Regions from separate parts of the Comamonas sp. Tr-654 genome, predicted to be linked through region 3. Evidence: predicted binding sites of a transcription regulator. Region 3 holds the regulator's gene; each other region holds the start of a gene.
The links. Region 3 encodes sigma-54, which starts transcription at its own class of promoters, with help from an activator protein. Its sites were predicted from a motif close to TGGCANGNAANCTGCTTT; they were not measured.
Positions count from the first base shown of each region.

Region 1: F3J24_RS16975 (BMP family protein) is a predicted target of sigma-54. The motif match lies at 3,281-3,298, and genes of this name have one in related genera.
Region 2: atzF (allophanate hydrolase) is a predicted target of sigma-54. The motif match lies at 2,464-2,481, and genes of this name have one in related genera.

Region 1 covers NZ_VWWQ01000005.1:277,104-284,636, reverse strand. The annotation lists gene F3J24_RS16995 (tartrate dehydrogenase) at 1-903, opposite strand, end outside; gene F3J24_RS16990 (LysR substrate-binding domain-containing protein) at 1,033-1,968, shown strand; gene F3J24_RS16985 (GatB/YqeY domain-containing protein) at 2,076-2,522, opposite strand; gene rpsU (30S ribosomal protein S21) at 2,691-2,903, opposite strand; gene F3J24_RS16975 (BMP family protein) at 3,395-4,444, shown strand; gene F3J24_RS16970 (NAD(P)/FAD-dependent oxidoreductase) at 4,531-5,805, opposite strand; gene F3J24_RS16965 (acyl-CoA thioesterase) at 5,999-6,478, shown strand; gene cobA (uroporphyrinogen-III C-methyltransferase) at 6,536-7,336, opposite strand; gene ybiB (DNA-binding protein YbiB) at 7,346-7,533, opposite strand, start outside.
Region 2 covers NZ_VWWQ01000010.1:128,918-136,450, reverse strand. The annotation lists gene F3J24_RS24225 (GntR family transcriptional regulator) at 1-579, opposite strand, end outside; gene atzF (allophanate hydrolase) at 642-2,429, opposite strand; gene F3J24_RS24215 (hypothetical protein) at 2,828-3,058, opposite strand; gene F3J24_RS24210 (TonB-dependent siderophore receptor) at 3,106-5,532, opposite strand; gene F3J24_RS24205 (FecR family protein) at 5,683-6,738, opposite strand; gene F3J24_RS24200 (sigma-70 family RNA polymerase sigma factor) at 6,827-7,375, opposite strand; gene F3J24_RS24195 (DUF3325 domain-containing protein) at 7,492-7,533, opposite strand, start outside.
Region 3 covers NZ_VWWQ01000002.1:15,262-22,794, forward strand. The annotation lists gene F3J24_RS05705 (SPOR domain-containing protein) at 1-645, shown strand, start outside; gene F3J24_RS05710 (thiol:disulfide interchange protein DsbA/DsbL) at 801-1,451, shown strand; gene lptA (lipopolysaccharide transport periplasmic protein LptA) at 1,582-2,238, shown strand; gene lptB (LPS export ABC transporter ATP-binding protein) at 2,235-3,017, shown strand; gene F3J24_RS05725 (RNA polymerase factor sigma-54) at 3,163-4,764, shown strand; gene F3J24_RS24910 (hypothetical protein) at 4,847-6,139, opposite strand; gene F3J24_RS05735 (hypothetical protein) at 6,165-6,734, opposite strand; gene F3J24_RS05740 (aspartyl/asparaginyl beta-hydroxylase domain-containing protein) at 7,244-7,533, opposite strand, start outside.

The DNA of each region.
Region 1 (7,533 bases), on a different contig from region 3:
GACCATGGCGATGGGGTTGGCGATGTTCTTGCCATAGATGTCGGGCGCCGAGCCGTGCACGGGCTCGAACAGCGAGGGGAAGGTGCGGTCGGGGTTGAGGTTGGCCGATGGAGCCAGGCCGATGGTGCCCGTGGTGGCAGGGCCCAGGTCGGACAGGATGTCGCCAAACAGATTGGTGGCGGCCACCACGTCGAAGCGGCCGGGTTGCAGCACGAAGCGGGCGGTCAGGATGTCGATGTGCTGCTTGTCGAGCGTGACTTCGGGGTAGTCCTTGGCCACATCATCGGCGCGCTTGTCCCACCAGGGCATGCTGATGGCGATGCCGTTGCTCTTGGTGGCCAGCGTCACGTGCTTCTTGGCGCGGCTCTGGGCCAGATCGAAGGCGTACTTGAGCAGGCGGTCGGCGCCCTTGCGCGAGTAGACCGATTCCTGGATCACGATCTCGCGGTCCGTGCCTTCGAACATCACGCCGCCGAGAGATGTGTATTCGCCCTCGGTGTTCTCACGCACCACGTAGTAATCGATGTCGCCGGGCTTGCGGCCGGCCAGGGGGCAGGGCACGCCTTCGAACAGGCGCACCGGACGCAGATTGATGTACTGGTCGAATTCGCGGCGGAACTTGAGGAGGGATCCCCACAGCGAGATATGGTCGGGCACGGTGGCGGGCCAGCCAACGGCGCCGAAGAAGATGGCATCCATGCCCGAGAGCTGGGCCTTCCAGTCGTCAGGCATCATCTGGCCGTGTTCGGCGTAGTAGTCGCAGTGAGCCCAGTCGAAATGGTGGAACTCCAGCGGCAGGTCGAAGCGCTTGGCTGCGGCTTCCAGCGCGCGCAGGCCTTCGGGCATGACTTCCTTGCCGATGCCGTCGCCGGCGATGACTGCAATCTTTTTGGGAGTGGACATGGTGCTCTCTCGTGAATGTGTTGGGTGGCGAGGCAGCGGCTCGGCCTGTGCCTGACGGTATTTTTGCACCTTGCATAACTGAATACAATTGACTGATCGTGGCCTGATTGTTTACAGATCGTGCAGAAAATGCCCTCGCCCGAAGACCTGCGTGTCTTCACCACCGTGGTGCGCAAAGCCAGCTTTGCCGAGGCTGCGGCCGCGCACAATGCTTCGCCGGCCTTTGTCAGCAAGCGCATCCGCCTGCTGGAGCAGGAGCTGGGTGTGAAGCTGCTGCATCGCACTACACGGCGGGTTGCTGTCACCGAGCAGGGCGAGCGCGTCTACCACTGGGCGCAGCGCATTCTGGACGAGGTCGAGCATCTGCTGCAGGAGGTGGATGTGACGCGCCGCCAGCCGCGCGGCCTGCTGCGGGTGTCCACCAGCTTCGGCTTTGGCCGCAATGTGGTGGCGCCCGCGCTGTCGCAGCTGATTGCGCAATATCCGACGCTGCAGCTGCGCCTGGAGGTGTTCGACCGCATCGTCGATGTCGCGGCCGAGGGCTTCGATCTCGATGTGCGTGTGGGCGACGAGATCGCGCCGCATCTGATTGCCCGCCATCTGGCCGACAACCATCGCGTGCTGTGCGCGGCCCCGGCCTATGTGCAGCGGCGTGGCAGTCCGCGCACGCTCGACGAGCTGGCCGCGCACGACTGCCTGGTCATCAAAGAGCGCGACCATCCCTTCGGTGTCTGGAAACTGCGCTCGGGCAATCAGGAGCGCAGCGTCAAAGTTACCGGGCCGCTGTCCACCAATCATGGCGAGATGGCCGTGCAATGGGCCCGCGACGGCCATGGCATCGTGCTGCGCTCGCTGTGGGATGTGGCGGCCGATTTGCAGACCGGCAGCCTGCTGCAGTTGCTGCCCGAGTGGCAGCAGCAGGCGAATATCTGGGCCGTCTATCCGACGCGGCTGGAGCGCTCGGCCAAGGTGCGGGTCTGCGTCGAGTTCCTGCAGGAGTTCTTCAGCAAACAGGCGCCTACGGGATTCAGGAATGCTATTAAAAAAGAAGCTACTATCGTTTGATATACATGAATTTCAGAGTATTTTTAGTCTGAAAAATATGTACAGCAAGCGCAAGCAGCTTCTGTTTTTGAGCCTGATGCCGCGTGATGGCTCAGGCCGGTGGTCAATTACTTTGTCAGCGCGGCCTTCACGGCGGCGGACACCAGGCCCATATCGGCCTTGCCGGCCAGCTGGGTCTTGACGGCGCCCATCACCTTGCCCATGTCGCCGGGGCCGGAGGCGCCCAGCTCGGCCACAATGGCCTGCACGGCAGCGGTGATCTCGGCTTCGCCCATGCGTTCGGGCAGATAGACCTTGAGCACTTCCATTTCGGCCTTTTCCACATCGGCCAGATCGCTGCGGTTGGCGGCTTCGAAGGCGGCGATGGAGTCCTTGCGCTGCTTGATCAGCTTGTCGACGATGGCGATGACGGCTGCGTCGTCGAGCTCGATGCGCTCGTCCACTTCCTTTTGCTTCATCGCGGCCTGCAGCAGGCGGATGGTGCCCAGGCGTGCACTGTCCTTGGCACGCATGGCGGTCTTCATGTCTTCGGTAATCTGGGCTTTCAGGCTCATGGCTTTCTCCTTGGGGTGGGCGAATGGTGGTGCGTTGACTATCCATGCGCTGGGAGGTCACTGCGCAGCCGGGCAGGCCTGGCAGTGGCCAGAAAACAAAAAACCCGCGCCTGGCGTCCCGAGCGCGGGTTTGCGGCTGTTTTAAGGCCGACTGGTCCTAATCAACGATTAGTACAGCTTCTTAGGCAGTTGCATGCTGCGAACGCGCTTGTAGTGACGCTTCACGGCAGCAGCCTTCTTGCGCTTGCGCTCGGCTGTGGGCTTTTCGTAGAACTCGCGAGCACGCAGATCGGTCAGCAGACCCAGCTTTTCGATGGTGCGCTTGAAGCGGCGCAGGGCAACTTCATAGGGCTCGTTTTCTTTGACGCGGATGGTAGTCATTTAATTTCCAGATATATCTGTGCTGACAGAGGGTTCTCGGGAAGATCGGGCCTGAGAGCCGTGTACAGCGGTTTCCCCGCCACTTTTTAACTAGTATGGCCGACGGGGTAATGCCAGCAAAGTCGAGCATTATAGACCAAGACTTGGACCGCGTCTGCATTGCACTGCCAAGCAATCCTGCGCTGGACAGGATGACAGTGCTTTGCCGCTAACGGTTCGCGCTGTCTAAGGCCTGGTTCAGGCACCGCTACTGCGCCTTTATGCCTGCCTTTGTGCCCGTCTTCATGCCTTTGACGCGCGCAATACACAGGCCTTCGGCAGGCGGGGTCAAGCCTATGCCAGTGCAACTGGGCTCTGGGGTTTGTGTGGAGCATCTTGTGTACGGAAATTGCATACAGTTTGATGGCTCTGTTTCTTGACCAAAGTCAGGAAGCGAGTGACCTGGTGCCTGTGCGCATCGCTGTCTTTTCCGTGTCCAAGGAGCTTTCATTTTGTCCAGCGCTTCTCATTCCTCATCGGTTTCGCGTCGTCAATGGATGGCTTCGGCCATCGCCGTCCCCGGCCTGCTGGCGCTGACGGCCTGTGCCGGCAAGGCCCAGGCGCCGGGCGCTGCTGCAGTCGGCAGTTCTCTGGTGGTGGGCGGTCTGTTTGCGGGCTCGCGCAGCGACAAGGGCTTTATGGAGGCCGGATGGCGCGGTCTGGAAAAAGCGCGCCAGGAGCTGGGCGTGCAGACCCGTTTTCTCGACGGCATGGCACCCAGGAAGGAGTTGCTGGAGCCGGCTCTCGCGCAGCTCGCGGGGCAGGGCGCGCAACTGGTAATTGCCCATGGAGGGCAGAACAATCAGGCCGCAGCCGAAGTTGCGGCGCGCTTCCCCAGGACCCAGTTCGTCGTGACCCAGGGCGCGGTGCAGGGGAGCAATCTTTGCAGCTATGACGTGCTGCAGGAAGAGTCGGCCTATCTGGCCGGCGTGCTGGCGGCGCTGACCACCAGGACCGGTGTGGTCGGTCATATGTCGGGCATTCGCGTGCCCCCGGGACTCAAAGGGCGCGCCGCCTATGCGGCCGGCGTGCGCGATACCGACCTCCGGGTCAAGCTGCTGACGAACTTCTCTGGCGATCAGGACGACAACGCCTTGTCGCACCGCATAGCCAGGGCCCAGATGGCAGCCGGTGCCGATGTGATCTTCACCATGCTCAATTCCGGCCGCGATGGCGTGACCCAGGCCTGTCGCGAGGCGGGCACGCGCCAGATCGGCAATGTGATCGACTGGACCACGGTGGACCCGCAGGTGTTCGTCGCTTCGGCCTGGGCCGATGTGGGCATTGGCGCGTTCCTGGCCGTCAAGGACATGCAGGAGCGCGGTGCGCCCGGCCCGGGTATTCGCAAGATCGGTCTGAGCGATCCGGCTGCCGTACGCCTGACCATGGGCCAGGCAGTGGCACCGGCTGTGCGCGAGCGCGTGGCCAGGGCGTCCGCAGCCATCTCCTCGGGGCAGCTCAAGGTTCCCGAGCACTATGAAGGCCCGGAGTTTGCGGTCTGAGCGCATGGTGGGCCCTGGGGCTGCCAGCAAAAAGGATGGTTCGGCCATCCTTTTTTGATGGCCGCCGCCGCTCCGATTTCAGTTGCTCAAGCCTGGACCGACTGCTTTTCCGCCATGGCCTGGGCGCAGGCAGCGGCACTGGCCCAGGCCCACTGGAAGTTGTAGCCGCCCAGCCAGCCCGTGATGTCCACCACCTCGCCGATAAAGTACAGGCCTGGGCGACTCTTGCACTCCATGGTTTGCTGGGACAGCACCTTGGTGTCCACGCCGCCCAGCGTGACCTCGGCTTTTTTGTAGCCTTCGGTGTCCGTGGGGGTGATTTCCCAGCGCGACAGCTGTTCCGCCAGTCTGGCCAGGGCCTTGTCGCCGGCCTCGTTGATGGGGCGCTGCAGCTCGGGCATGCGGCTGACCCAGGCATCGGCCAGGCGCGCGGGCAGGTGGGCGGCCAGCTCGTTGGCTACCAGCTTGCGTGAGTGAAGCTTGGCCTGGGCCAGCACCTCGGCCAGATCCACGCCAGGCAGCAGATTGATCTGCAGCGGGGTGCCGGGCTTCCAGTAGCTGGAGATTTGCAGCACCGCAGGACCGGAGAGGCCGCGATGGGTGAACAGCAAATCCTCGTGGAAGCTCATGCGCTCCTTTTTGCTGCCGGTGCTGATTTCCACGGGCAGGGCTAGACCGGCCAGGCCTGCGTAGGGCTGCCAGCCTTCGCCGTCGAAGGTCATGGGTACCAGGCCGGGCGTGCGCTCGATCAGCGGCAGATCGAACTGCTGGGCCAGCCGGTAGCCGAAGTCGGTGGCGCCTATCTTGGGAATGCTCAGGCCGCCGGTGGCAATGACCAGATTGGCAGCCTGTACCAGGCCACGATCGGTTTCAATCTGATAGCTGCAATCGCTTTCTGTATCTGGGTTTTCCGGTGTAAACACTACTTTCTTGACCTGGCAAGGCTGCCAGCGCTGCACGCCGCCCGCTGTGCACTCGGCCAGCAGCATGGCGATGATGTCCTCGGCCGAATGGTCGGCAAACAGCTGGCCTTTGTGCTTTTCGTGGTGGGCAATGCCGTGTCTGTCCATCAGCGTGATGAAGTCGGCGGGTGTGAAGCGTGACAGGGCCGAGCGGCAGAACTGAGGGTTCTGCCCCACAAAATGCTTGTGCGGCGCACGCACGTCCAGATCGCGGTTGGTGAAGTTGCAGCGTCCGCCGCCCGAGATGCGGATCTTCTCGGCCACCTTGGGCGCATGATCGATCAGCAGCACCTTCAGGCCCTGCTGGCCGGCCTGGGCCGCGCAGAACAGGCCGGCGGCACCGGCGCCGATGATGATGGCGTCAAAAATCTGGAAGGGGACCTGTGGGGTGGAGGACACGGCGGGCAGGGCGCTGAAGCACGAACAACAAAGCCGGTCATTGTCCCAGATGGCCGGTCACTGGGTTTTGAGGGGCTGACAAAGTCCCGAAATGCGCGGATCGTGATGCCTGTGCAGTCGCCAGCCCGTTGTCCTGTTGGGATATGAGGCAAGCCTCTGCATGTGCCATGGATCACTTCTAGAATCGCGCCCCATGAATACACCATCCCACCAGCTGAGCATGACCGTGCTCATGTCGCCTGACATGGCCAACTTCTCCGGCAATGTGCACGGCGGCGCCATCTTGAAACTGCTGGACCAGGTCGCTTATGCCTGCGCCAGCCGCTATGCAGGCCGCTATGTCGTGACGCTGAGCGTGGATCAGGTGATGTTTCTGCAGCCCATCCATGTGGGCGAGCTGGTGACTTTTCTGGCCAGCGTGAACCACACCGGCAAGTCGTCCATGGAAATCGGCATCAAGGTGATTGCCGAGGAGATTCGCAGCCAGGTGGTGCGCCACGTGAACAGCTGCTTCTTCACCATGGTGGCTGTGGACGATGATAAAAAGCCTGCCCCCGTGCCACCGCTGCAGCTCGAAACCGACGAGGAAAAGCGCCGCTGGGACGCCGCCATCGTGCGCAAGGAACTGCGCAAGGAACTGGCCGAGCGCTTCGCCGAGACTCGTACTCCCTGAGCCGAGGCGGCATTTGCCGGCCGCCCGGGTTGAGCGACAGCCGGGGAAGGTCGTGGCTCAGGCCGCCGCTGATTGCGGCAAGGCCTGGGACTGGTTCTGCCAGGCGGCAATACCCTGGACCACATCGCCGACGACGATGATGCTGGGGCTGCCCAGCTGATGCTCGGCAATGCTCTGTGGCAAATCCTTCAGAAAGGTCAGCGCATGGCGCTGCTGCGGCAGGCTGGCATGCTGGATCACGGCTACGGGCGTGCTGCCGGGCAGGCCGCTGAGCAGCTCGCTGCTGATGCGCTCGACGCTGCTCACTCCCATATAGATCACCAGCGTCAGCTTGGCCGCATGGGCCGTGGCGGCGATCTGGCGCCAGTCGGGGCCGCTGTCGCCGGGCTTGGCATGGCCGGTCATGAAAAGCACGCCGTGCGCGCGGTCGCGGTGGGTCAGCGGGGCGCCCAGGCTGGTCAGACCCGCAAGGCCGGAGGTGATGCCGTTGATGACATCCACCTCGATGCCGGCCTGACGCAGATGTTCGACCTCTTCGCCACCACGGCCAAAGATGAAGGGGTCGCCGCCCTTGAGGCGCACCACGCGTTCGCCGTCCTGCACGGCGGCAATCATGAGCTTTTCGATAAAGGCCTGGGGGGTGCTCTTGCAGCCGCCGCGCTTGCCCACATAGACCACGCGGGCGCTGGGCGAGGCGTGGCTCATCACACCGTCGCTGACCAGATCGTCGACAAACAGCACGCTGGCTGCGGCAATGGCCTTGGCGGCCTTGATGGTCAGCAGCTCGGGGTCGCCGGGGCCGGCACCCACCAGGATGCACGAGCCGCGCTGATTGGGGTTATGGGAAATGGCAGTCATTGTGGGGTCTCAGTCGGGGCTGCGGTTATAGGCTTGCAGTGCGGCGCGGCTGGCGGCAGCGCCGGCATCGGTGACCTGCATGGCCTGGTGCAGTGCTTGTATCTGTTCCAATTGTTGCGCGATCGGCGCCGGCACAGGCTGCTGGCCGTTCAGAATGTCCAGCGTCAGCCTAGCTGTCTGCTCGGCATTCAGATCTT
Region 2 (7,533 bases), on a different contig from region 3:
CTTGGTCTGCAAGCCGTCTCGGCTCAACAATGATTTGAGGATGTCGCCGTGCTCCTCGTAGGTCACGTCAATGCGGTAGTTACGCGTGAATTCCAGACGCCGCACGATACGAATTCGGTCCGTGATATCTCGGTGGATGCGGGCCATTTCCTGATTGCCGCTGGCCGCCACCAAGGCCATGTGAAACTGCTCATCGTTGCGCGAGACAGTGGCTATTTCAGACAGCCGTTGTGGTGCGGGGATGCACCATAGCTCGGTCAGATCATGCAGGCGTATTTCCAGGTCGGGGGTCTGAACAAGTAGATCCAACGCTGCGCATTCCAGTACTGAACGCACATCGTACAACTGCTCGAACATCGTGAAGTCAATGCTGTTCACTATCCAGCCGAGCTTGGGTATGACGGAGATATATCCTTCGCGCTGCAGGCGTACGAGCGCCTCACGCACAGGGGTTCGGCTCATGCCGAGATCCGCGCCAACTTCGTTTTCGCTAAAGCGGTCACCAGGAACATATTGAAAATTGTCCAGGGCTTGGCGTAGTTTTTCGTAAGCAAGGCTGGCCAGGCTGGTGGAAGACATGATGTGGGCTCCTTGTTTTTTCTTTGACTGCGGAGCACAGGGGCTGTGCACCGCAGCGTGCTTCACAGAGACTGGCAGTACGCGCGCCAGCCGCCGAACGTGGTGATGTCCCGGGCCTGCGTCAATGCATGGCCTTCGCAGATAAAGCCTTTCACGCTGCGTCCATCCTGCAGCTGCACCGAGCCAATGCCCAGAGGTGTTGGAACGCCGGCTACAAAGCGGCCAAAGTTGGCAATTGGCATCTCCCACACCTCGACTGTGATGGCAGCTCCTTCGTCTGACCGTGCCATTCCAGGTTTGGCAGGTACCGTGCCTTGCAGTGCATACAGGCGGTAGTCCGAGGCGGTGCTCGTCTCCTCGCGAAATCGCGCACCGCAAGCCAGCAATTCATGGTTGAGAGGCATGCCACGCAGATGTGCACCCACCACGGCGACTTCGATGGTCTCGCCTTGTGTCGGTACCCGCCATGCTGGCAGTGAGCCAGCGTTTTGGGCGGGAAGGCCTGTCACGCCGGCACACAGATTGGTTTGTGCTTCCAACTGCTGTGCCCAGCGCACCAGATCAGGCTCGCGCCAGCCCGGCGCTATCAAGGTGATGCCGAAGGGCAGGCCGTCTGGCAGTTGCGATGCAGGGATTGCGATCGCCGACCAACCGAGAAGATTGACGAAATTGGTATAGGTTCCCATCTCCGAGTTGACGCCGATCGGGTCAGCTTCCACCTCGGCCATGGAGGGGTGGCGCGGTGCGCTAGGAACACACAGCACATCACATTGCTGCCAGATATTCTCGGCTTTCTGTCTGAGGTCTTGCAGTCGGTATTGGGCGCTGAAGGTATCGGCAGCGTTGAAGCGCTGGTGTACGTCCAGAACCTGGCGAATCACTGGCAGCAAGGCTTCTGGCTGTTGTTCGTAGATGCCGCGTGCTCCGACCACCCGTTCAGCCACCCAGGGGCCGTAGTACAGCAGATCGGCGACTTCAAACAATGCATCAAAGGGCAAGGCTTGCACCCGTTCGGTTTGCGGCTTCAGACGCGCAAGAAACGCAGCAAATGCATTCTCATAGTCGCTGGAAAGCTTGCGTGCATCAGGCACCCCCACGCGCAGTTGAGACAGCGGGATATGTTTGGCGATGAAGGGACGTGATCTGGCATAGCTGTCCTGCGTGTCAGCTCCTTCCATGAGTGACAGAACCAGAGCGCTATCGGCCACATTCAGCGCCAGAACGCCTATGCAGTCCAGCGTGCGGCAGGCAGGCACCAAACCAGTGCCGGGTACTGCACCGGGAGTGGGCTTGATTCCGACGATCTGGTTGAAGGCCGCAGGAATTCGGCCCGATCCAGCCGTGTCCGTGGACAAGGCAAATGGAACCAGACCACGCGCCACCACAGATGCCGAGCCTGAGCTGGAGCCGCCGGAAATAAGTCGGCTGTCAAACGTATTGGGCACGGCACCAAATGGTGAGCGCGTTCCGACGAGACCGGTGGCAAACTGGTCCAGATTGGTCTTGCCCAGAACAATGGCTCCGGCTTGTCTGAGACGCTGAACGGCCACAGCATCGCGCTGTGCCTGGTAGGAGAAAGCAGGGCAGGCCGCCGTGGTGACAAAGCCCTTTACATCGATGTTGTCCTTGACCGCAAAGGGGATGCCGTACAAAGGCAGACGCTCACGGCCTTGGGTCTGCTGAAGAGTCTCTAGTTGTATCAGCTGTGCTTTCAACTGCGCGTCGCTGGCAATGCTGATCCAGGCAGAGTCATCGCTGGTCAGACTACGGCGCTGCTGCTCAAGCAATGCAGCAGGGTCAGCGCCTTCTTGGTAAGCCCGCTTCCAATCTTCAAATGAACCAATCAGCATGATGAATACCCGAATGTATACAAGATGCTTGGTTTAAGCAGGTTGCGTGCCAGTTGGCTTTTCAAGTATCCGCTTCCAAAGAATGAAAGCGCATCAGCACTCTGGGACCGATCACTAGTCCAAGATTTCGTCCGCATCTCCACTTGTCGGATTGGATTGGGATCTTTGTCGCTGATCTGCTTCCGACACTACCGAGCGGAAAGAGTGCCCGGTTTGGTGGACTGTGGGGCGGGCGCAGGTGTGATCGCGAAGCAGGCCAATTCGAAAGTGATTGATGACTGAAATAAGGCCGTGACAGGCGCGCACAAAGCAGTACATCTCGTGCTGAATCTTCGAAGGAGTTTCCTCATGAATCAAACGAGCAATTCGCTTGCTTCGTTCTATCCGAACAGCCTTGTTCAGACTGAAGCAGCCGTAGATGGCCGGAACTGAAACGGGCAAAAAAGCTTTCCTGGGTGATGCAGGGCACTACCTTCTGCATCACGATGCCCCACATTGGCATGCGTGATGAAATTCAAACTATCGGGCGGCTTTTCAGTGATGCCGCGCGAACTGAAGTGGCCAAGCATGCTGCAGCGCAGATTGTGGCTGAGCGCAGCATTGAGTGGCTTCAAAGAATAAATCGTCAAGGCCGCAGAGGTTGCTCAGCTCTTTGGCCTGGGTACCTCGTGAACCGTTAAAGGCGAGGGGTGTATTTCAACGTAAGCATGATGTTGCGCGGATCTCCATAGTTGGCGCCGGTGTACCCGGTGTAGCCTGGAACGATGTATCGTTTATCGGATATGTTGTTCAGGTTCAGCGCTACGTTGAGCTCGGGCGTGACTTGATAGGCGACTCGCATGTTCCATGTGGTGAAACCGGCAATGTCGAATGAGCGGTCATAGCCAAGCGTATGGCTTTGCGTGGTGAAGCCGGCGCTTGTGGTGAGGTGGTTCCAGTCGCCAGGCAGGCGGTAAGACGCCCAGACGCGCAGCATATGCTTGGGGGTCCAGGTGCTGAAGACCTTGCCCTGGTTGTCGGGATCACGCAAGAATTTGGTGGTGTTGAAGGTATAGCCTGCCACCAATTGCAGATTGCGCATCACTTCACCGCTCACCTCGGCTTCAAGGCCCTGGCTGCGAACCTTGCCGGACGCGGTGGAGCAGAACCAGCCGTCGCAGGCATAGCCGGATGCGATATCGTTGACGCCGCGGTTCTTGTGGTCGTAGCGGAACACAGCGATCGACGTGTTAACGCGCTTGTCCATCATCTCGCCTTTGATACCCAGTTCGTAGTTCGAGCCGATGATGGGGTCCAGTACCTTGCCTGCGGCTGTGCGTGCCGATTGGGGTTCGAACACGCTGGTGTAGCTGCCGTAGGCAGACCACTGGGGCGTCAGCGCATACACCAAACCGGCGTAAGGGATGATTTCTCCCGACGCGTGCATGACTTCGCGAGTGTCGAACAGCGATCCTTTGTAGAGGAGGTCGTACCAGCTGGCGCGGGCACCCACGATGGCAGTCAACGGTTCGGTGAGCTGCGCGCGCCAGCTGGCATAGATACCCTTTTGCTGCACGTCGTACGATGAGAAGGCTTGCCGGCCACCGGCCGCCAGCAGGCTGTCAACGGTGGGCTTGGGGCGGTTGTGATCGATATCAAAGAGGTTGCCACCCGACGTGAAGTTGCGGGCGTACATATCATCGGATTTGTACTTGGAGTAATCCGCACCCAGCGTCACTTCATGGCGCAGCCCCATGGCATCGAAACGGCCGTTCACGAACGCATCGAGTCCGACCTTGCTGGAGTCGAAGTGGGTGATCCAGTCTGCGTAGGTCATTCCGCTTCCGTCCGAAGCTACGGTGCCATGCATGCGTTGGTGCGTGGAGTTGTTCGTCTCGCTCATGTGCAAGGCCGAAATCTTGAGCTTCCAGTCCGCGTTGAAACGGTGATTCAGGTCGGCGTAAACCGTGGTCTGTTTGAGTTTGTCGTGGTTCCACAAGGCACCCGTGAACGTGGAGCGGGACAGGCCTACATCGCTGCCGTCTGCACGCAGGGGAACGCCATAGATGAAGGGCCGCCCCTTGTTGTCCAGCTGACTCACTGCCAGGCCAACCGTCGTATCTGGGCTGATGTCATAGTCCAGTGCCGCATATAGCGATCGAGTACGCTCGTTCACGTAGTCGACGAAAGAATGGCTGCCGGCTTCGTCCACCACTACCCGGCCGCGCAGCGTCCCTTCTGCATTGAGCGGGCCTCCTGCGTCCAACTGAGCGCCGTAGCGATCCCATGAGCCGATACGCGAGGTCAGTGTCACGGTCTTCTCGTTCTGGCCGCGCTTGCGAACGAGGTTGACTGCGCCGCCAGGGCTGCCGGTGCCTTGTAACAGGCCCGATGCGCCGCGAAGGACTTCCAGGCGGTCATAGAAGACCATCCCTTCTGCAGCCCAGTTGCCGAGCGAGTACATGTTGCGGGGAATTGCGACGCCATCGTATTGCCAGTTGTCGATCTGAAAGCCGCGTGCCGCCAACACCATGCCCTGCCCGACTCCGGTTACACCCACGGTGCCGGTTGCGATGTTGGCTGCCTGCTTGAGGTCCGTGATGCCTTGCTCGTCGAGCTGCTTGCGCGTGATCACGCTGATGGACTGCGGGATATCTTTGAGCGCCTGATCGCCTTTGTTGATGCTTACCGCACGCGTGGCAAAAGAGTCCGAGCCTTCGGTGGTGGCTCCGCGTTCCTCCAGGGCGGACACAGTGACCGTCGGCATGGTAGCAGCGTCCGAGCTTTGCGGCTGGCGTTGCACAACGACAGATCTTCCCTCCACTTCGGCGTGCAGGCCGCTTCCCGCGAGCAAGCGATTCAGAGCTTCCCGTACGGTGAAGCGACCTTGCACTGCGGGCGCGCTTCGGCCTTCGACCAATGCAGGCTGCACCATCAATTCCAGGTGTGCCTGGCGTGCGAGAACCACCAGAGCTTGCGACAGCGGCTGGGCAGTGATCTGGATTTCAACCGGCCCGGTCAGCGCGGCAGGCACACTGACTGATTGCGCCTGTGCGCCTGAGGTTGCCAAAATCACAGTCACAGCGGCTGCCAGCGGTGCAAGATGGAATCGAAAACGGGACATGCAAACATTCTCCAAAAGACACGAAACAAGAATCGTTCTCAGGGAGACGCATGACAATGCAAAAACCCAACCTGCACGCACCAATTTTTTGAAAATGGAGTCACGAGGATCCCAGCCCGCAACGATGCCGTGCGGCGCCTAAGACATGCTTCAGTGGCGGGCCACGATTTCCGTGACATCCCCGTTTTCTTTCAAGCGAACGGGAAGCACCTTGGGCAGGGCGTAGCGGAAATGGGCCAGCCTTTGCGGGTCGAACGTGCCTGAAAGGCGCAGTGCGCCCACTGCCGCATCGCGCACCACCATGCGTGTGGGAGCGTAGCGCTCGAACTCAGCCAATGCCTCGGAAAGCGGTACGTTCTCCAGGGTGATCCGGCCATCGCGCCAGGGGGCGATGCCGGAAGCAGCAACCGCTCTCACGGGGCCCCACGGTCCATCAGCAGCAGCAGCCATCTGCTGGCCGGCCATCAGCAGGACGTCAGCAGCCCCCGGTCTGCTGCTGCCATCCGACTGAAGCGGACTTACGCGCACCTTGCCTTCTTCGACGGCGACCTGCACGGGGCTTCCTGCGGTGTTGCGCACGGAAAAGCGCGTGCCTACCACAGTGACCTTGGTGTTGCCGGCTATCACGTCGAATGGGCGGTCCACATTTTTTTGCACCTCGAACACGGCCTGTCCCTGCGGCAATTTCACCTCGCGGCGCTGGCGGTAAAAGCTCACCTCGACGCGTGTCGCGGTATCCAGCCTCAGGAGACTGCCGTCCGGCAACTGCACGCTCAGTTGTTGTCCGCGCTCTGATTGGTACATCTGTGCAAACAAGGGTTGCTGCTGCCAATGGTCCCAGGCCTTGTACCCGCCGCCGACAACAAGCGCCATCAGAATGGCTGACAGTGCGGCTTGCGGGATGAGTGCAGACCAGCGTGATGGTTTGCGCTTCGAGGTGCGGCTCTTTCTTGATGACTCCGCCTGATCCTTCTTCAGTTGAAGGCGCAAGCGTTCAATGCCCGATTGCGGCAGAGCATCCAGTTGCCGCCAATCGGCTTGCCAGCGGCTGAATGCGGCTTCTCGATCAGGGTGCCCAGTCAGCCAGTTGCAAAAGGCCGGGTCTGAATAGGCAGCATCGGGTGCATCGCTGTAACGCGCAAACCATTCCAGGGCCTCGGCATCAAGGTCGCTGTTTAGCGGTTGGGCAATAGTGCGATCAGTCATGCGGATGCGAAAAGCCAGAGGCGATATGAAGGTAGACGCACGAGTCTGCCAAAACCCAATGCCGGAAAAGAAAAGAAAGCGCAGATTCTCATTGGCCGCTCCTGGGCTGAACCCCAAGAGAGGGGGAGTCTGCGCCTCCCCGCATCCGCTCCTGGCAGGCTCGACAGGCCTGCATTCCCAGTTTGATGTGGCGCTCCACCATGGTCACGGAAATGCCCATCTGACGCGCGACCTCGGGCTGAGACAGCCCATCGAACTTGTGCAGGATGAATGCCTCACGGCAGCGCAGAGGTAACTCGCCGATAGCCGCCAACAGCGCATCTACCGTTTGAGATGACATCGCGGCCACCTCTGGCTCGAGGGCTTCAGGGCCAGAAGCCAGATCGGCAGCATCGATGGAGGAGTCGCCTTCTGCCACCGCATGGGTATTGCGCACTTCGCTGCGGCGGTACTGATCAATCACCAGGTTGCGAGCAGTACGGTAGAGCAGGGCGCGTGGCTCGGTGATGGTCTCGCCGGACTGCTGCACGGCCAGCACTCGGGCATAGCTTTCCTGCGCCAGGTCTGCGGCCGTATCGCGATCTCTGACAGCTCCCTGCAGAAACCTCAACAACTCTCGGTAATAGTGTGCGAGCACAGGAAGATCAGGGATGGATGTCGGCGTCTTCGTAGCGCATTCTGGCCTTTCCGACCGGCCGCCACGTCCGGGGCGAGTATACGGTGCAAATGATATTCAATATCATTTATGCGCAGTCAGGGCTGAATTGGCCGCGTCAAGACTTTCAGCCACCTGGG
Region 3 (7,533 bases):
CTGGCTGCGGCACTGGCCGTGGCCATCTATGTGACCAAGGTACCGGTGCCCTTCCTCAACAAGGGTGGCAACAACACTCAGCGCGATGCGGCTGAGGCCGAGCGCAACAAGAACTGGGACCCCAACGCACCGTTGCAAAGCCGCCAGCCCGCACCGGCGCCGGTGACACCGCCCGTCCCGCCCAGCGATGTGACGGTGACACCGCCCACGCCTGCTGTGCAGCCCACCGCAACCGGCGGAGTCACCACCCCGCCGGCACCCGCCACGCCGGACAAGACGGCCAAGCCCGGATCGGGCGATCCGCTGGGTGATCTGGTCAAGGAGCGCTCTGCGGCCGCCGACAAGGCCGAAAAGGCGCGCGCCGACAAGGAAAAGGCTGCGGCCCAGGCGGCATCGTCCTCGGACTCTGCATTCAACTACTTCGTGCAGGCCGGCGCTTTCCGCGGCCAGAGCGAAGCGGAAGCGCAGCGTGCCAAGCTGGCCATGCTGGGCTGGGAGTCGCGTATCAGCGAGCGTGAGCAAAACGGAATCACCGTTTTCCGTGTGCGCGTGGGACCGTTCAGCAAGCGTGACGACGCCGAGCAGCTCAAGGGCAAGCTCGACGGCGCGGGCGTGGACTCGACCCTGGTGCGCGCGGCGCGATAATCGGCCTTGCGAGGCGTTGTGCAGCCTCTCTCTGTGGTGCCCTCAGGCTGCGGCCCGAGGCGTCCCAGGCAGAGGGTGCGAGATTTAGGACTTTGCTGAACTTTTTGGGGCCGCTGGGCTCTGATACTGCAGACCTGATACAGGAGTTTGTTTAGATGAAACGTCGCGAATTCTCTCTGGCTGCCTCGGCAGCTGCCGCCGGTGCCCTGACTCTGGGCACCTCCTCCAGCTGGGCCCAGGGCGCCGCGCCCAAGGAAGGCAAGGACTACATCAAGCTGGGCAAGCCCGCCAGCGTGAGCGCGCCGGCCGGCAAGGTCGAGGTGATCGAGTTCTTCTGGTACAGCTGCCCGCATTGCAATGCCTTCGAGCCCCAGTTCGAAGCCTGGGCCAAGACCCAGCCCGCCGATGTGGTGGTGCGTCAGGTGCCCGTGGCCTTCAATGCCTCTTTCGTGCCCCAGCAAAAGCTGTACTACGCACTGGAAGGCATGAACCTGCTGCCCCAGCTGAACGCCAAGGTGTTCCGTACCATTCACGTGGACCGCAACCCGCTCAAGAACGACGACGCCATCTTTGACTGGATCGGCAAGCAGGGCGTGGATCTGGCCAAGTTCAAGGAAGTCTACAACTCCTTCACCGTGGCCAACCAGGTGCGCAAGGCCACCCAGCTGCAAAACGAGTATGACGTGGAAGGCGTGCCCGCCATGGGTGTGGCCGGCCGCTATTACACGGACGGCACCAAGGCTGGCAATATGGACAATGTGCTGCGCGTGGTCAATGCACTGATCGCCTCCAGCCGCAAGGCCTGACGCCAGGTTTCAGACGCCAACGACGTTTGATGCCCCGCAAGCCCGCCGTAGCGCGGGCTTTTTTGTGGGTGGTTTTTACGCAAGTTGCAAAAAGGGAATGACTACAATGGATGCAAGAAACGTGCCTTCCATGAAAAAAACACTCCTACCTCTCGCGCTGGCCTGCGCCCTGGCAGCAGCGACCGGCATTGCCCATGCCGAAAAGGCCGACAGCGCCAAGCCCATGAATATCGAGGCGGATGCGCTGCGTCACGACGAGCTGCAGCAGACCAGCGTCTTCACCGGCAATGTGGTGATGACCAAGGGTTCCATCGTGCTGCGCGGCGCCCAGCTTGATGTGCGTCAGGATGCCGAGGGCTATCAGTACGGGGTGATCAAGGCCGAGCCCGGCAAGCGCGCCTTCTTCCGCCAGAAGCGCGACACCGTGGCCGGTCAGCCCGAAGAGTTCATCGAAGGCGAAGGCGAAGTCATCGAATACGACGGCAAGGCCGATATCGTCAAGTTCATCCGCCGTGGCGAGATGCGCCGCTACCGTGGCGGCCAGCTCAGCGACCAGGTCACGGGCTCCATCATCGTCTACAACAACATCACCGACGTCTATACCGTCGATGGCCAGAAGACCAGCGGCGGCCTGCCTAGCTCCTCCGTGGGCCAGGGCGGTCGCGTGCGCGCCATCATGGCGCCCAAGGACGGTACGCCGGGCGCACAGCCCAAGCCCGCCACTCCTGCCACCCAATTGCGCCCGAGCATGACGCTGGGCGGCGAGAAAGCCGACGAGAAGAAATGAGTGAGCCGACCTTCTCCAGCAGCCGCAGCGGCGAGTCCGACAGCCGCCTGGAGGCCAAGCATCTGGCCAAGTCCTATGGCAGCCGCAAGGTGGTCAAGGATGTGTCGCTGTCCGTGCAAAAAGGCGAGGTGGTCGGTCTGCTCGGCCCCAACGGTGCGGGCAAGACCACATCGTTCTACATGATCGTGGGCCTGGTGCGTAGCGACGGCGGCGAGATCTTCATCGACGGCCAGCCGGTGGGCGGCATGCCGATTCACCAGCGCTCGCGCCTGGGCCTGTCCTATCTGCCCCAGGAAGCCTCCATCTTCCGCAAGCTCAGCGTGGAAGACAATGTGCGCGCCGTGCTGGAGCTGCAAAAGGACGAGCAAGGCAAGGCGCTGACGCAGGGCGAGATCGAAAAGCGCCTCACGGGCTTGCTGCAGGAGCTGCGCGTCGAGCATCTGCGCCAGTCGCCGGCGCTGGCGCTGTCCGGCGGTGAACGTCGGCGCGTGGAAATCGCGCGTGCCCTGGCCACGCAGCCGCGCTTCATCCTGCTTGACGAGCCGTTTGCCGGTATCGATCCGATTGCGGTGATCGAGATCCAGCGCATCATCGGCTTTCTCAAGGAGCGCGGCATCGGTGTGCTGATTACCGACCATAACGTGCGCGAGACGCTGGGCATCTGCGACCACGCCTTCATCATCAGCGACGGCCATGTGCTGGCCGAAGGCACGCCCGAGGAGATCGTGGAGAACGCCGATGTGCGCCGCGTCTATCTGGGCGAACATTTCAGAATGTGATGACCCCCACGCTCCCTCACTTTGTGTGGTCGCCGCCTGCAGAAGGGGCCCTGACCGGCTGCGCCGCGGTCTGCCTTGGGGCAGCCCTGCGGCAAACCCACTGCACTGTGCGCGTTTGCAATGATTGTCTGGGAGCCGCGCCTCGATGAAGCCAGGTCTCTCGCTACGCGTTTCGCAGCATTTATCGCTGACGCCGCAGCTGCAGCAATCCATCCAGCTGCTGCAACTCTCCACTCTGGAGCTGGCGCAGGAAGTCGAGCAGATGCTGGTCGACAACCCCTTTCTGGAGCGTGCGGGCGATGAGGCCGAAACTGCGGGAGATGCTCCTGTAGATGTAGCTGCTAGCGCCAATGAATACAGCACTTCAGATGGTATTCATGCTGAAAAAGAAGCATCGCAAGCGCAATTAGCTACTGAAACCGTAGCGGAAACACCGAGCCCTGAAACTCCAGAAACGCTGAACTGGGAGGCCGACGGCATGGACGGCCAGGACGGGGAGTGGGGCGGCGAATCCAGCAGCGAGTGGGAGACGCCCTCGGCCAGCAGCTCCACGCGCAACCGCGATGGCGATGATGAAACCGATGCCATCGATCTGGCGCGCGAGCACCAGAGCCTGACCGACTTTCTCCATCGCCAGGCCTTAAGCCTGCATCTGGGTGCGGCAGACACGGCGGCGCTGCGCTTTCTCATCGAGTCGCTCAGCGACGACGGTTATCTCGAGGATTCCCTGCAGGAGCTGGCGCAGAGCCTGGCCGGCGACGATCTGGAGGAGCGCGAGGAGCTGGAGCAGCACTTTGCCATTGCGCTGAAGCTGCTGCAAAGCCTGGAGCCGGTGGGCGTGGGCGCGCGTGATCTGGCCGAGTGCCTGCAACTGCAGCTGCGCGATCTGATCCGCACGGCCGAGGACGAGGGTACGACCGAGGCGCATATGAGCCGGCTGCTGCTGGCACAGGCCATCTGTTCCCAGCCCATGGACTTGCTGGCGCGGCGCGATCTGCGCAAGCTCACCAGCCTGTGCGGCGCGCGCGAGGAACAGCTGCGCGAGGCCATGGCCCTGATCGCCAGGCTGGAGCCGCGTCCGGGTCGGCGCTTTGTCGACGTGGAGCGCCATATCGTGGTGCCCGATGTCATCGTGCGTCCGGTGCGGGCCGGCTCGGGCCGGTCGGACTTTTCCGTGCAGCTCAACCCCGAGGTCATGCCGCGTCTACGCGTGCACGACATCTATGCCGGCGTGCTGCGTCGCCACAAGAACAGCGACGGTCATGCGGCGCTGCAGCAGCAGCTGCAGGAGGCGCGCTGGTTCATCAAGAACATCCAGCAGCGCTTCGACACCATCTTGCGTGTTTCCGAAGCCATCGTGGAGCGGCAGAAGAACTTCTTTGTGCATGGCGAGCTGGCCATGCGCCCGCTGGTGCTGCGCGATATCGCAGACACGCTGGGCCTGCACGAGTCCACTATCAGCCGCGTGACCACGGCCAAGTACATGGCCACGCCCCAGGGTACTTTCGAGCTCAAGTATTTCTTCGGTTCGGGCCTGGGCACGGAAACCGGTGGCAGTGCCTCCAGCACGGCCGTGCGTGCGCTGATCAAGCAGTTTGTCGATGCCGAAGATGCGAGAAAGCCGCTGTCGGACGCCAAGCTGGCCGACATGCTCAAGGAGCAGGGCATTGAGTGTGCGCGCCGTACTGTCGCCAAATACCGCGAGCAGCTCAAGATACCGACGACCACGCTGCGCAAGGCGCTGTAGCGAATCGCCGCGCGGCTCGGAGCGAAAAAAGGCAAGCGGCCTGATGAAGACCGCTTGCCTTGGGCTGGATGAGCGTCGTCGCTTATGGGGCCAGCGTTGCGGAGTACTTGCCGTTCTGGGCGTTCTTGCTCACCACGACATTGAACATGGCATAGACCGGGTTGTCGCCTGTGGCCGCGCCCAGGGTGACAGACTTGGTGCCCAGCACGCCGTCATCCCAGGATGCAACCTGTACCGTGGCGACTCTGCCGGCGGCTCTGGCGTAGTTGGCGATGGCGACCCGATAGGTGCCTTCCTGCAGTCTTGCTGAATCGCAGGATGCATAGTAGTGCTCAGGTCCGTAGGCGACGGTGTTGTCCACATCGAGATAGCCGCTGGCGCCGCGCATGTAGCGGTAGTAGACATGCGAGCCTCCGGGCTCATAGGTGTGCAGATCGACGTCACCGCTGCCGTCCCAGGTCAGCGTGGTGGTGAAAAAGCCGGATGTCGCTCGCGCCGGCGGGGCCACGAGTGTGGACAGTGCAGTCGTGATGTGGCTCTTCACGCGGTTGGAGATCTCCAGGCCGGGGTTGATGTAAATCTCGAGCAGACCGTGGCCGAGCAGGTCTTTTCCACCATTGATACCGGCAGGACGCTGCTGATAGGCGGGAATGCTGTCCGTGATGTCGGCCACGGTGCCTACGGCGCGCAGACCATTGATGACCAGATCCTTGTCAGCGAGAGTGTGCTCGCCGTTGAGCGTGGGTGAGGCCGGCGCAATATGCACTACCTTCACCGAGCCTACGGCGGCCTTGGGCGCAGCATAGGCATAGGCTGCGTTCGCGAACAGATTGCCCTGGGAGTGGGCGACCAAGAGAATCTTCTTGCCTTCGAGAATCCAGTTGTCGATGCGTGATTGATGCTCCATATAGTTGGCAAGCGTCGGCGGATTGCCCAGCATGGCCGTGAGATAGCGAATGGTTGCCGCGTTGCGCCAGTCGTTGAATCCATTGAGCAACTCTGCGGCCGCCGGCACGGAGTTGGTGATGTTGTCCCACCATGAACCGCCTCCATTCAGGGCTTCGAAGAAGAGCTCCAGGCGGCCTGCCAGCAAACCATCTTGCTCTTGCAGGCGCTGCTCGAAGGTCTCGACAAAATCTTCGAAGCCGTTTGAATAGTTGTACAGGGTTTCATACTTGATCTGATCGCCGCCGGGGGCGCTCTGACCGTGAATGCCTATAAGGACCCCCAAGGCCTGCGCAGCCTGTAGTTTCGTGGTTTGAACACCGTTCAGGAAGGCGAATTCAATACCGGTTTCCCGGCATAGATTCGTATCGGGATTGATGACTTGCGCGCCACCGGTAAGCGGAGCGCTGATGAATACGAGCGACAGCAATAAGCATGTGCATTGTTTGAAAAACTTATTCACAGGTATCTCCCTCTGGCCAAGCGGAGGACGTTCCATCGAGCGCCTTGTTGTATTTGAGATAGGCCAAGAGTCTGTCTTTGGTATTGGCCGTCATTGACTCCAGTTCTTGCCCGACTCTTGCCGGCTGCTTGGAACCTTCCGCTCCATTAAATTTTGAGAATATGCAACTGATTCCGCGAGAAATATCGCGATCAACGGCCTTAACTGCGTTGATGTCCTCGGTGTCGACGAGCAAGGCCTTTTGAAGGGCTTTTGCGGTTTGCAGCACGGCGGCAAGCTGGGCTCCGGTGTACTCGGCTGTCAAAATAGATTCAATATCGTCGCGAACACCGCTGGTATTGCTGTCGGGGCCGCTGATATCAGGGCCACGTTCCAACTTGGGAATCTCTCCGGACGACTCAAGTGCCGCGATTTTTTCAGCAGGAGTTTGAGTGACGCCAGGGCCTGGCGGAGTGCCACCGCCGCCTCCTCCGCCGCCACTGCTGTTACCGTCGCCACCGCCGCAGGCAACGATTGATCCCACGAGGGATGCAATCAATACCATTTTTATGGTTTTTAGCATTGCCACTCTCCTTGACGGATAGTTAATGGCTTTCGCGATTGAAAATGCATAAATTTCACTCCCTGCTGTTGTTTAATAAAAGGCCAATTCCTGTGATTTTTAACAGGTGAAGAAATTTTATCGACCTCCTTTTGAGTAAAATCTCTTATTAAGGGTAAACCCCATTATTGAAATAAGAGAGGTTTACGATTAATCAATACTCATGCCGGCTTGACAATTGTTTTCATGCTTAAAATGCTCTTTGACTGTGAGTAAAGGTTTTTAATGCCATATTTTGTAACCTGAGCTTAATTAATTTGAATTGAGGTTTCTCTAGGTAATGGCGGATATTGAGCGGCAGGCAACCGGCCAGGCATTGGGATGCTTTTGCTGTCTTTTGGACAGGAATACGCACGCTCCATAGGAGCGGAGTTTGAGACGGGATTTTTGAGAGGGTCCGCCGAGAAGGCGAAAAAAAGCCGCTGGACATGCGTCAGCGGCTTTTGGGAGGCTTTGCCTTCAGTGCAGGCCTATTGGGACGGAATCAACCACCAGATAAACCAGGCCAGCACGCCGATCATCAGTCCGAACTTGAGGATCTTGTAGAAGGTCGGATTCCAGTCGCGGAAGGCACGGCGGTACTTGCCCGCATAGAACGAGATCTTGAACAGCTTGCTGATCATGCCGCGCGGGTCGCCTTCGTTGTTGGGCGAACTGGCGGCGGCCACCACATTCTTGCCCAGCCAGTGGTTGAGCCATTGCGCAAAGCCATTGGTCATGGGGCGCTCCACATCGCAAAACAGCACGATGCGGTTGCCTT